Regions from separate parts of the Streptomyces sp. 3-6 genome, predicted to be linked through region 2. Evidence: riboswitches for the same ligand, from Rfam matches in the RefSeq annotation. Region 2 holds a riboswitch; the other holds the start of a gene.
What was found. A riboswitch is a leader RNA that binds a small molecule or an ion and turns the genes downstream of it on or off. The one in region 2 is predicted to bind cobalamin.

Region 1: it holds a riboswitch for cobalamin, as region 2 does, so the genes downstream of both, AC02VZ_RS04565 (energy-coupling factor ABC transporter permease) here and AC02VZ_RS11935 (ribonucleoside-diphosphate reductase subunit alpha) in region 2, are expected to answer to the same signal.

What each region holds. Positions count from the first base shown of each region.
Region 1 covers NZ_JBWHZP010000002.1:70,060-75,181, reverse strand. Annotated here, with positions in the region: gene AC02VZ_RS04580 (ABC transporter permease) at 1-3, opposite strand, end outside; gene AC02VZ_RS04575 (ABC transporter permease) at 9-977, opposite strand; gene AC02VZ_RS04570 (ABC transporter substrate-binding protein) at 998-2,587, opposite strand; cobalamin riboswitch at 2,772-2,953, shown strand; gene AC02VZ_RS04565 (energy-coupling factor ABC transporter permease) at 2,984-3,766, shown strand; gene AC02VZ_RS04560 (energy-coupling factor ABC transporter substrate-binding protein) at 3,763-4,188, shown strand; gene cbiQ (cobalt ECF transporter T component CbiQ) at 4,195-4,944, shown strand; partial or broken gene AC02VZ_RS04550 (energy-coupling factor ABC transporter ATP-binding protein) at 4,941-5,122, shown strand, end outside.
Region 2 covers NZ_JBWHZP010000007.1:75,384-80,505, reverse strand. Annotated here, with positions in the region: gene AC02VZ_RS11935 (ribonucleoside-diphosphate reductase subunit alpha) at 1-2,076, opposite strand, end outside; cobalamin riboswitch at 2,202-2,342, opposite strand; gene AC02VZ_RS11930 (GNAT family N-acetyltransferase) at 2,410-2,931, opposite strand; gene mctP (monocarboxylate uptake permease MctP) at 3,009-4,637, opposite strand; gene AC02VZ_RS11920 (DUF3311 domain-containing protein) at 4,634-4,924, opposite strand.

The DNA of each region.
Region 1 (5,122 bases), on a different contig from region 2:
CATGGGGATCACATCTCATCCAGCTTCACCCTCGGGTCGGTGAGTCCGTACAGCAGGTCGGCGAGCAGGTTTCCGGCGAGGACGGCGGCGGTGGCGAGGGTGGTCAGCGCGGCCAGCAGCGGGAAGTCGACGGCGGTGGCGGCCTCGACGGTGGCCGCGGCGATGCCGGGCCAGCTGAAGACGGTCTCCACCAGCAGGGCGCCGGTGATGAGTTCGGGGACGCGGGAGCCGATCAGGGTGAGGACGGACAGCAGGCCGGAGCGCAGGGCGTGGCCGAGCAGGACGGTGCGTTCGGCGAGGCCGCGGGCCCGGGCGCCGCGCACGGGGTCCTCGGCGAGGGCGTCGCCGACACCCTGGCGGACGTAGAGCGTGAACCAGGGCAGCTGGGAGACGGCGAGGACGCCGGCGGGCAGCACGAGGTGGGTGGCGAGCTGTCCGGCGGTGACGTGGTCGCTGCCGGTGTCGGTGAGGCCGCCGGCCGGCAGGACGTCCAGTTTCAGGGCGAACAGCCAGATGGCGAGCAGGGCGATCCAGAAGACCGGGGCGGCCTCCAGGGAGTACGACACGGAGGTGATCGCCCGGTCGACGAGCGAGCCGGGGCGGCGGGCGGCCAGCACGCCGAGCAGGGTGCCGAGCAGGACGGCGACCACGAAGGCGACGGCGCACAGCAGCGTCGACCACAGCAGCCGTTCGCCGATGACCTCGGCGACCGGCTGGCGCATCACGGTGGACTGGCCGAGGTCTCCGGTGACGGCGGAGGTCAGCCAGTCCCACCAGCGGGCGGTGAGGGGGCGGTCGACGCCCAGGTTCTCGCGCAGCCGGTCCAGGGTCTCCTGGTCGGCGCCGAGGGCGGCGGTGCCGGCGTACGCCTTCACCGGGTCGAAGGGGGAGGCGGCGGCGAGGGCGAACGCGCCGAAGGTGACGACGAGGAGCACGGGCACGGCGAACAGGGCCCGCCGTGCCGCGAGCCGTCCCATCGCCGCCCAGGGCAGGGTGCTCACTTCTTGGGCGTCCAGTCCTCGACGTTCCACCAGGGGCCGCTGGCGAAGCCGTGCTCGTGCGGTTCGGTCTGGGTGGTCAGGCCGTCCCAGTCGTCGTCGAGGACGTAGAGGTGGTCGATGTGGGTGAGGAAGGTGTAGCCGGGGTTCTTCACCAGGGCGCGCTGGAGGTCGTCGTAGGCGGCCTCGCGCTCGGCCCGGACGCGGGTGCGGCGGCCGGCGTCGAGCGCCTTGTCCACGGCCGGGTCGTCGTAGCGGGCCATGTTGTTGAAGCCGTCACCGGCCAGGGAGGAGTGCAGCAGGGTGTACAGGCCGAAGTCGGGGTCGCCGACGCTGCCGAAGCCGGCGAGGACGGCGTCCCGCTTCATGCGGGGCTCGATGACCTCCCAGGTCCCGCTCTCGACCGTGACGTCGATGCCGGCCTGCTTGGCGTCGGAGGCGTAGGCGAGGGCGTGGTCCTGGCGGACCTTGTCGCCGGAGGGGTAGTAGAGGGTGAACGCGGCGCGGCGGCCGTCCTTGGCGCGGATGCCGTCCTTGCCGGGCTTCCAGCCGGCGTCGTCGAGGATCTTCTTGGCGCGGGCGAGGTCGCGCGGGCGCTCGACGTCCTCGGCGAACCAGGAGTCGTCGACGGGCAGGGGGCCGTAGGCGGGCCGGCCGGCGCCGTCGAGGATCTTGTCGACCATGGCCTTGCGGTCCACGGACAGGTCCAGGGCCCGGCGGATGGCGGTGTCGCGGGTGACGGGGTGCTCGGTGGGGAGGGTGACCGCGCGGAAGTCGTAGGAGGTGGCCCGGTACGTCCTGCGGTCGTCGTCCTTCTCGAAGGTGGCGGCGAGGTTGGGCGGCAGGGTCGCGCCGTCGAGGTCGCCGGAGCGCAGCCGGGTGGCGCGGACGTCGTCGTCGGCGATGATCGCCATGGTGAGCTTTGTCACCTCGGGGGCGCCGCCCCAGTAGTCCGGGTTGGCCTTGAAGGTGAGCTTCTCGCCCTTGCGCCAGTCGGTGAGGACGTACGGTCCGGTGCCGATCGGCCGGGTGTTGAAGGAGCCGGTGTTGGGGTCCTGCTTCCCGGCCACGTGCTCGGGGACGATGGGCAGCACGGTGCGGGAGGCGAAGGCCGCGTAGGGGTAGTCGAGGGTGAAGACGACCTTGTGGTCGCCGTCGGCCCGGACCTCCTTGATGGCGTCCAGTTCGCTCTTGGCGGTGTTGTTGGTCTTGTCGTCGAGCACCGTGCGGTAGGTGTAGACGACGTCCTCGCTGGTCAGCGGCTCGCCGTCACTGAACTTCACGTCGTCGCGGAGGGTGAAGGTGTAGGTGCGGCCGTCGTCGGCGACCTCGGGGAGGTCCTTGGCGAGGGCGGGCTGGAGGTTCATCTCCGCGTCGCGGGCCAGCAGCCCGTCGAAGATCTTGGAGTTGCCGTCCTTGCCGTAGCCGAGGAGCGGGTTCAGGGTGTCCGGCTCGGAGGGGACCCCGATCACCACGGCGTCGGCGGCTCCGCCGCCGTCCGCACCGCCGTTGCCCGGTGCCGAGCAGGCGGCGACCGTGCCCGCCATCACCGCGGCGACGGCGGCGCTCCGTACGCGTCGGGTCGTCATCGAACCTCACACTCCAGTTGACCGATAATCGTTGTTGCATATTAGTTGCAGCAAGGGGCTACCCGGTACCGGCTCCCCCCAGTCCCCGCACGCCCCCTCACTCCGGGGCGCGCGAAGCGGCCGGGGAGTGGGGGCGCCGTGCGTGCGCTCCCGGTGACCGCTTGTCACCGGACGGGAAAGGGCACTACTGTCGCCACGCCTTGGTGACGGGAAATCCGGTGCGACACCGGTGCGGCCCTCGCCACTGTGATCGGGAAGTCCTGCTCCGGCCCTCACGGGCGGCCACTGGGTCCTCGGACCCGGGAAGGCGGAGCACGGGCGGTGGTACCCGTCAGCCAGGAGACCGGCCAAGGCGCGTCAACCATCCACGAGGTGCTGGAGAGGGTCTGCTGAGCCATGCACATAGCCGAGGGTTTTCTGCCACCGGCGCACGCGGTCGCCTGGGGTGCCGTGTCGGCGCCGTTCGTCGTCCACGGAGCCCGGTCGCTCGTCCGTGAGGTCAGGAACCATCCCGAGAGCACCCTGCTCCTGGGCGCCTCCGGAGCGTTCACGTTCGTTCTGTCCGCGTTGAAACTGCCGTCGGTGACCGGCAGTTGCTCCCACCCCACGGGGACGGGACTCGGCGCCATCCTGTTCCGGCCGCCGGTCATGGCGGTCCTGGGCACCATCACCCTGCTGTTCCAGGCGCTGCTGCTCGCCCACGGCGGGCTGACCACGCTCGGCGCCAACGTCTTCTCGATGGCGGTCGTCGGACCGTGGGCCGGGTACGGCGTCTACCGGCTGCTGCGCCGCGCGGACGTGCCGCTGATGGGCGCGGTGTTCGCCGCCGCGTTCGTCGCCGACCTGTCGACGTACTGCGTGACCAGCGTGCAGCTGGCGCTCGCCTTCCCCGACCCGGCCGGCGGCTTCGCCGGCGCGCTCGGCACGTTCGGCACCGTCTTCGCCGTCACCCAGATCCCGCTGGCGGTCAGCGAGGGACTGCTCACCGTGCTGGTGATGCGCCTGCTGGTGCGCTCCAGCCGGGGCGAGCTGACCCGGCTCGGCGTGCTGGTGACGCGGGCCGGACGCGCGACGGCGGACTCCGCGGACCCGTCCCGCGCGTCCCACGCGTCCGGCCCGTCCGACGCCTCCGGCGCTCCCGGTGCCTCCGGCACGGCCTCCGGGGCGGTGACCCGATGAGCCGGAACGCCAGGATCAACACGCTGCTGCTGCTCGCCGTCGTCGTGCTCGCGGTGATCCCGCTGGTGTTCGGACTCGGCGACCACAAGGAGGAGCCCTTCGCCGGTGCGGACGCCGAGGCGGAGACGGCGATCACGGAGATCGACCCGGACTACGAACCGTGGTTCTCCCCGCTGTACGAACCCCCGTCCGGCGAGGTCGAGTCGGCCCTGTTCGCCCTCCAGGCGGCGATCGGCGCGGGCGTCCTCGCGTACTACTTCGGACTGCGGCGGGGCCGCCGGCAGGGCGAGGAGCGGGCGTCGGACCCCGGCTCGGCCCCCACGGCGACGGAGGCGGCGGCCGGGACCACGGCAGCCGGCCCGGGCGCGCGGGCGGAGCCGGTCCCCGGCCCCGGGGACGACGCCGGCGAGCGGCGGGTCTGATCCCGGGTGCTCCCGATCGACGCGGCGGCGCACAGCAGTCACTGGCGCCGCCGCCACCCCCTGGACAAAGCGGTACTGGGCCTCGGACTCACCGTGCTCGCGATCTCGCTGCCGCCCTGGCCGGGCGCGGCCCTGGTGCTGGTGACCGCCGTCGCCCTGCTGCTGGGCCCGGCCCGCGTGCCCGGCCGCCGGCTGTGGCGCGCCTACCGGGTGCCGCTGGCGTTCTGCGTCACCGGGGCGCTCCCGCTGCTGGTGCAGGTGGGCGGCTCCGCAGGGTTCCTCTCGCCCGCGGCCCACGGTCCGCAGCGGGCCGCGGAGGTGCTGCTGCGGACCTCGGCCGCCTCCCTCGGCGTGCTGCTGTTCGCCTTCACCACCCCGATGTCCGACCTGCTGCCCCGCCTGGTCCGGGCCGGGGTGCCGGCGCCGCTCGTCGACGTGGCGCTGGTGACGTACCGCATGAGCTTCCTGCTGCTCGACGCCGTCCGCCGGGTCCGTGAGGCGCAGGCCGCCCGGCTCGGGCACACCACCCGGGCCGCGACCTGGCGCTCGCTGGGCGGGCTCGGCGCCACCGCCTTCGTGCGTTCCTTCGACCGGGCGGCGCGGCTCCAGGCCGGGCTGGCCGGGCGCGGCTACGACGGCACCCTGCGCGTGCTGGTGCCCGAGGTGCGCGTCTCGGTGCCCTTCACGGCCGCTAGCCTGGCCCTGCTGGGGGCCCTCGCGGTCCTGGCCCTCGTCCTGGAAGGACCGCTGTCGTGAGCGCGCGCGAACTGGTGGCCCTGCGGGGCGCGTCCTTCGCCTACGAGGACGGTCCGGCCGTGCTCAGCGGCCTGGACTTCGCCGTCCGCGCGGGGCGTGCGCTGGCCCTGCTGGGACGCAACGGCAGCGGCAAGACCACCCTGATGCGCCTGCTCAGCGGCGGACTGCGCCCGCACAC
Region 2 (5,122 bases):
CCACGCCGTGCGGTAGAGCCGGCGCACCTCCTCCGGGATCCAGGCGAAGCCCTGCACCGACCCGCCCGCCTCGCGCAGCGCCTCACGCGTGCGCGCGTCCCACACGCCGAGCCGCTTGAGGTCGTCCACCAGGTAGGAGTTGACCTGGAGGAACTCGCCCGACAGCGTCTCGCGCTTGAACAGGTTGGACACCTGCGGCTCGATGCACTCGTAGACGCCCGCGATCGAGGCGATGGTGGCGGTGGGCGCGATGGCCAGCAGCAGCGCGTTGCGCATGCCGGTCCGCGCGATCCGCTGGCGCAGCGCCGCCCACCGCTCGGGCCAGGCCAGGTCGGTCGCGTAGTGGTCGGGGTGCAGCACGCCCCGGGCGGTCCGGGTGTGCTCCCAGGCCGGCAGCGGGCTGTTGCGCTCCGCGAGGTCCGCGGAGGTCTCGTAGGCGGCCAGCATGATCCGCTCGGCGATCCGGGTGGACAGCGCCCGCGCCTCGGGGGAGTCGAAGGGCAGCCGGAGCCGGAAGAACACGTCCTGCAGGCCCATGGCCCCCAGCCCCACCGGGCGCCAGCGGGCGTTGGAGCGCTCCGCCTGCTCGGTCGGGTAGAAGTTGATGTCCACCACCCGGTCCAGGAAGGTGACGGCCGTGCGCACGGTCGCGTCCAGCCGCTCCCAGTCGAGGTCACCGGCCTCCGGGTCGACGAACGCGCCCAGGTTGACCGACCCCAGGTTGCAGACCGCCGTCTCCCCGTCGTCGGTGACCTCCAGGATCTCCGTGCACAGGTTGGAGGAGTGGATGACGTGCCCGGGCGTGGCCGTCTGGTTGGCGGTGCGGTTGGCGGCGTCCTTGAAGGTCATCCAGCCGTTGCCGGTCTGCGCCAGGGTGCGCATCATCCGGCCGTACAGCTCCCGGGCGGGCAGGGTCCGGCGGGCCAGTCCCTTTGCCTCGGCGGCGCGGTAGGCGGCGTCGAACTCCTCGCCCCACAGGTCCACCAGCTCCGGCACGTCCACCGGGGAGAACAGCGACCACGGGGCGTCGGCGTCCACCCGGCGCATGAACTCGTCCGGCACCCAGTGCGCCAGGTTCAGGTTGTGCGTCCGGCGGGCGTCCTCCCCGGTGTTGTCGCGCAGCTCCAGGAACTCCTCGATGTCGGCGTGCCAGGTCTCCAGGTAGACCGCCGCCGCGCCCTTGCGCCGCCCGCCCTGGTTCACCGCGGCGACCGAGGCGTCCAGCGTCTTCAGGAACGGCACGATGCCGTTGGAGTGCCCGTTGGTGCCGCGGATCAGCGAACCCCGGGCGCGGATGCGGGAGTAGGCCAGGCCGATCCCGCCCGCATGCTTGGACAGGCGGGCCACCTGGTGGTAGCGGTCGTAGATCGAGTCCAGCTCGTCCCGGGGGGAGTCCAGCAGGTAGCAGGACGACATCTGCGGGTGCCGCGTACCGGAGTTGAACAGGGTGGGGGAGGAGGGCAGGTAGTCCAGGCGGCTCATCAGCCCGTACAGCGCGGCCACCTCGTCCACCGAGCGGTCGCCGTCGTCCTCGGCCAGTCCGGAGGCGACGCGCAGCAGGAAGTGCTGCGGGGTCTCCACGACCCGGCGGGTGATCGGGTGCCGGAGCAGGTAGCGGCTGTGCAGGGTGCGCAGCCCGAAGTAGCCGAAGCGGTCGTCCGCGCCGGTGTCGATCAGCGCGTCCAGCCGCTCCGCGTGCCGCCGGACGAAGTCGGCCGTCCGGTCGGCGACGAGCCCCTCGCGGTGCCCGGTCGCCACGGAGGAGGAGAACGAGGTGACGCCCTGCGAGGCGGCCTCCTCGCGGATGGCGAGCGTCAGCAGCCGGGCGGCGAGGCGGGAGTAGGCCGGATCCTCGGAGATGAGCCCGGCGGCGGCCTCGGTGGCCAGCTCCCGCAGCTCCGCCTCGTCCGCCCGGGCGGACCGGCCGCGCAGGGCGGCGGCGGCCACCCGGCCGGGGTCGGCGTCGGGGAGGTCGGCGGTCAGACCGGTCAGGGTGCGCAGCAGCGCGGCACCCGGGCCGTCGCCCTCCGGGGGTACGTCGCTGGCTGAGACCGGATCCGCTGGCGCGATGGTCACGTGGGGGCTCTCCCTCGCTCGGCACGGGGCCTCGTCGAGGGCAGGGGGCAGCACGGGACGCGCACGGCGTCGTGCGTCCACCGGCCCATTCCGCGAGGCCCGGACGTCGGAGCACCCGGGCCGGACGGCCGGGCGCACTGTCGGCAGGTCCTCGGACTGAAGCCCGTGCGGGGACGCGTGGGGACGCGAACACGCACAAGTACACCGTTGCGGGACAGTTCCGGATTCGCACCGGATTCCCCTGCGGCGACAGCGAGCACGAGCATACATCTTGTGCCGGGCGTTGCCGACAGCCCCATATCTTGTGGCGCGCCCGGCGTCAGCGCGTCCGTGTCACAGCGTCAGCTCGTAGGACAGCAGCTGGATGTCGTCCACGTGCGGGAGCGGGTTCCAGTCCCGGTGCGGGGCGCGGACGAAGCCCAGTCGCTCGTAGATCCGGTGCGCCGCGTGCATACTGCGCTGGGTCGACAGCACGACCCGCACGCAGCCCTCCAGGGCCCGCGCCCGGTCCACGCACGCCCGCACCAGGGCCTCGCCGGTGCCCCGCCCCCGGGCGGTCCGGTCGACCGCCAGCATCCTGATCTCCGCCTCGCCGGACCCGGCCAGGTCCGCCATCGGCCCGCCGCGCGGCACGAACGTCACCCCGCCCAGCACCCGCCCGCCGGGCGGTGGGCCGCCCTCCACGGCGACCAGCACCTCGGCGGCGGCGGCCCGCTTCGCGACATTGCTCAGCTCGCCCAGATACGCGTCGCTCTCCCCGAAGTCGAGGAGCCCGTCGTCGAGATAGGCGCGGGCGGTGATCGCGCCGAGCGTCGGGTACTCGGCGGGCAGGGCGTGACGGATGGTGATGTCCATGGGTCGAGTCTGCCCCGGCAGGGGACGGCGGGCCGCAGGTTCTCCACCGTCGGCCCGCCGTCCCGTCCCCGGGGGCGTCAGTGCGCGCTGCCCGCCGTCGCCGGCGGGAGCTCCACGGCGACGCCCGGGTCGCCCGCGTCCGCCGTGTAGTCCTGCGGCCGCGTCTCGTCGATGCCCTCGGGCGCCTTGAGGGCCCGCAGCACGAACGTCAGCACCACGGTCACCACCACGTTGATCACGAACGCGGTGAGGCCGATGTAGCCGATCTCGCCGATGCCCGGGATCTCCTTCGCCGAACCCCCGAAGTGCTTCTGCGTCGGCGACGCCACCCCGTACGCGGCGACCGTGCCGTAGACCATGCCGACCGCCCAGCCGCCGAGCAGCGCCCAGCGGTGGAACCACCGGGTGAACAGACCGCCCACCAGTGCCGGGAAGGTCTGCAGGATCCAGATTCCGCCGAGCAGCTGGAAGTTGATCGCCACCGTCTTGTCCATGGTCAGCACGAAGGCCAGCGCGCCCACCTTCACCAGCAGCGACACGATCTTGGAGACCTTGGTCTCCTGGGCGGGGGTCGCGTCCGGCCGGATGAAGTCCTTGTAGATGTTGCGGGTGAACAGGTTCGCCGCCGCGATCGACATGATCGCCGCCGGCACCAGCGCCCCGATGCCGATCGCCGCGAAGGCCACCCCCGCGAACCAGTCAGGGAACATGTCCTCGAACAGCTGCGGGATCGCCAGCTGGCCGTTCTGCACCGAGACCCCGGCCGCGATCGCCATGAAGCCCAGCAGCGCGAGCAGGCCCAGCATGAGCGAGTACAGCGGCAGGATCGTGGTGTTGCGGCGGATCACCTCCCGGCTGCGCGAGGACAGCGTCGCGGTGATCGAGTGCGGGTACATGAACAGCGCGAGCGCCGACCCCAGCGCCAGCGTCGCGTACGTCCACTGACCCGCGTCCCCGGGCACCAGCGCCCCGCGCGGGGCCCCCGTCGCGGGGTTGGTCTCGTCGAAGGCCGCGCCCGCCTCGGCGAAGATCTCGTCGAAGCCGCCCAGCTTGATCGGGATGTAGATGATCGCCACCGCGATGACGAGGTAGATCAGCGTGTCCTTCACGAACGCGATCAGCGCCGGCGCCCGCAGGCCCGACGAGTAGGTGTAGGCCGCCAGGACGCCGAACGCGATCAGCAGCGGCAGGTCCTTGACGAACCAGTTGGTGTGCTCGCCGCCGCCGATGCCCATCACGTCCAGCACGGCCTGGATGCCGACCAGCTGGAGCGCGATGTACGGCATGGTCGCCAGGATGCCGGTCAGGGCGACCGCCAGCGACAGCCCCTTGGAGCCGAACCGGCCGCGCACGAAGTCCGAGGTCGTCACGTAGCCGTGCCGGTGCGACACCGACCACAGGCGGGGCAGGAAGGTGAAGATCAGCGGGTACACCAGGATCGTGTACGGCACCGCGAAGAAGCCCGCCGCGCCCGCCGCGTAGATCGCCGCCGGGACGGCCACGAAGGTGTACGCGGTGTACAGGTCCCCGCCGAGCAGGAACCAGGTCACCCAGGTGCCGAACGACCGGCCGCCCAGGCCCCATTCGTCGAGGCTGTGCTCGTTCTCGGCCCTGCGCCAGCGGGCGGCCAGGAAGCCCATGGCCGTGACCAGGACGAAGAAGAAGAGGAAGACGGCGAGGGCCACGCCGTTCACGCCGTCGTTCACCGCTGCGCACCCCCCTTCCGGGCGCGGCGGGCGCGCTGGTCACGCTTCCACAGCTGGTACGCGACCATCGTCAGCGCCGTGGACAGCAGCACCCACAGCATCTGGTACCAGTAGAAGAACGGGATGCCGATGAGGACGGGCTCGGTCCTGGCGTACGAGCCGACCCACAGCATCGCCACGAACGGTGCGCCCAGGCAGAGGGCGATGACGACGCGTGCGGGCGTCACCACGGGCTCCGCGGGCGGTGCTTCCGGGACTGCGGACGGTTCTTCCGGGGCTTTCGACATCGGCTGTTCGTCCCCTCACTGATCTCCGGCGTCGGTGCGCAGGAAATCTAGGGGCGAGATGACGGAGCCGTGACCCTCGTCGCGGACAGCGGTATCCCAACGCGGCCCAACCGCAAGGCAACAGCAACGGAAAACCTGTCAACCACCCGGTTGCGACGGGTCTGTCCGTGACCCGAACGAGGGACCGCGGGACCCGGC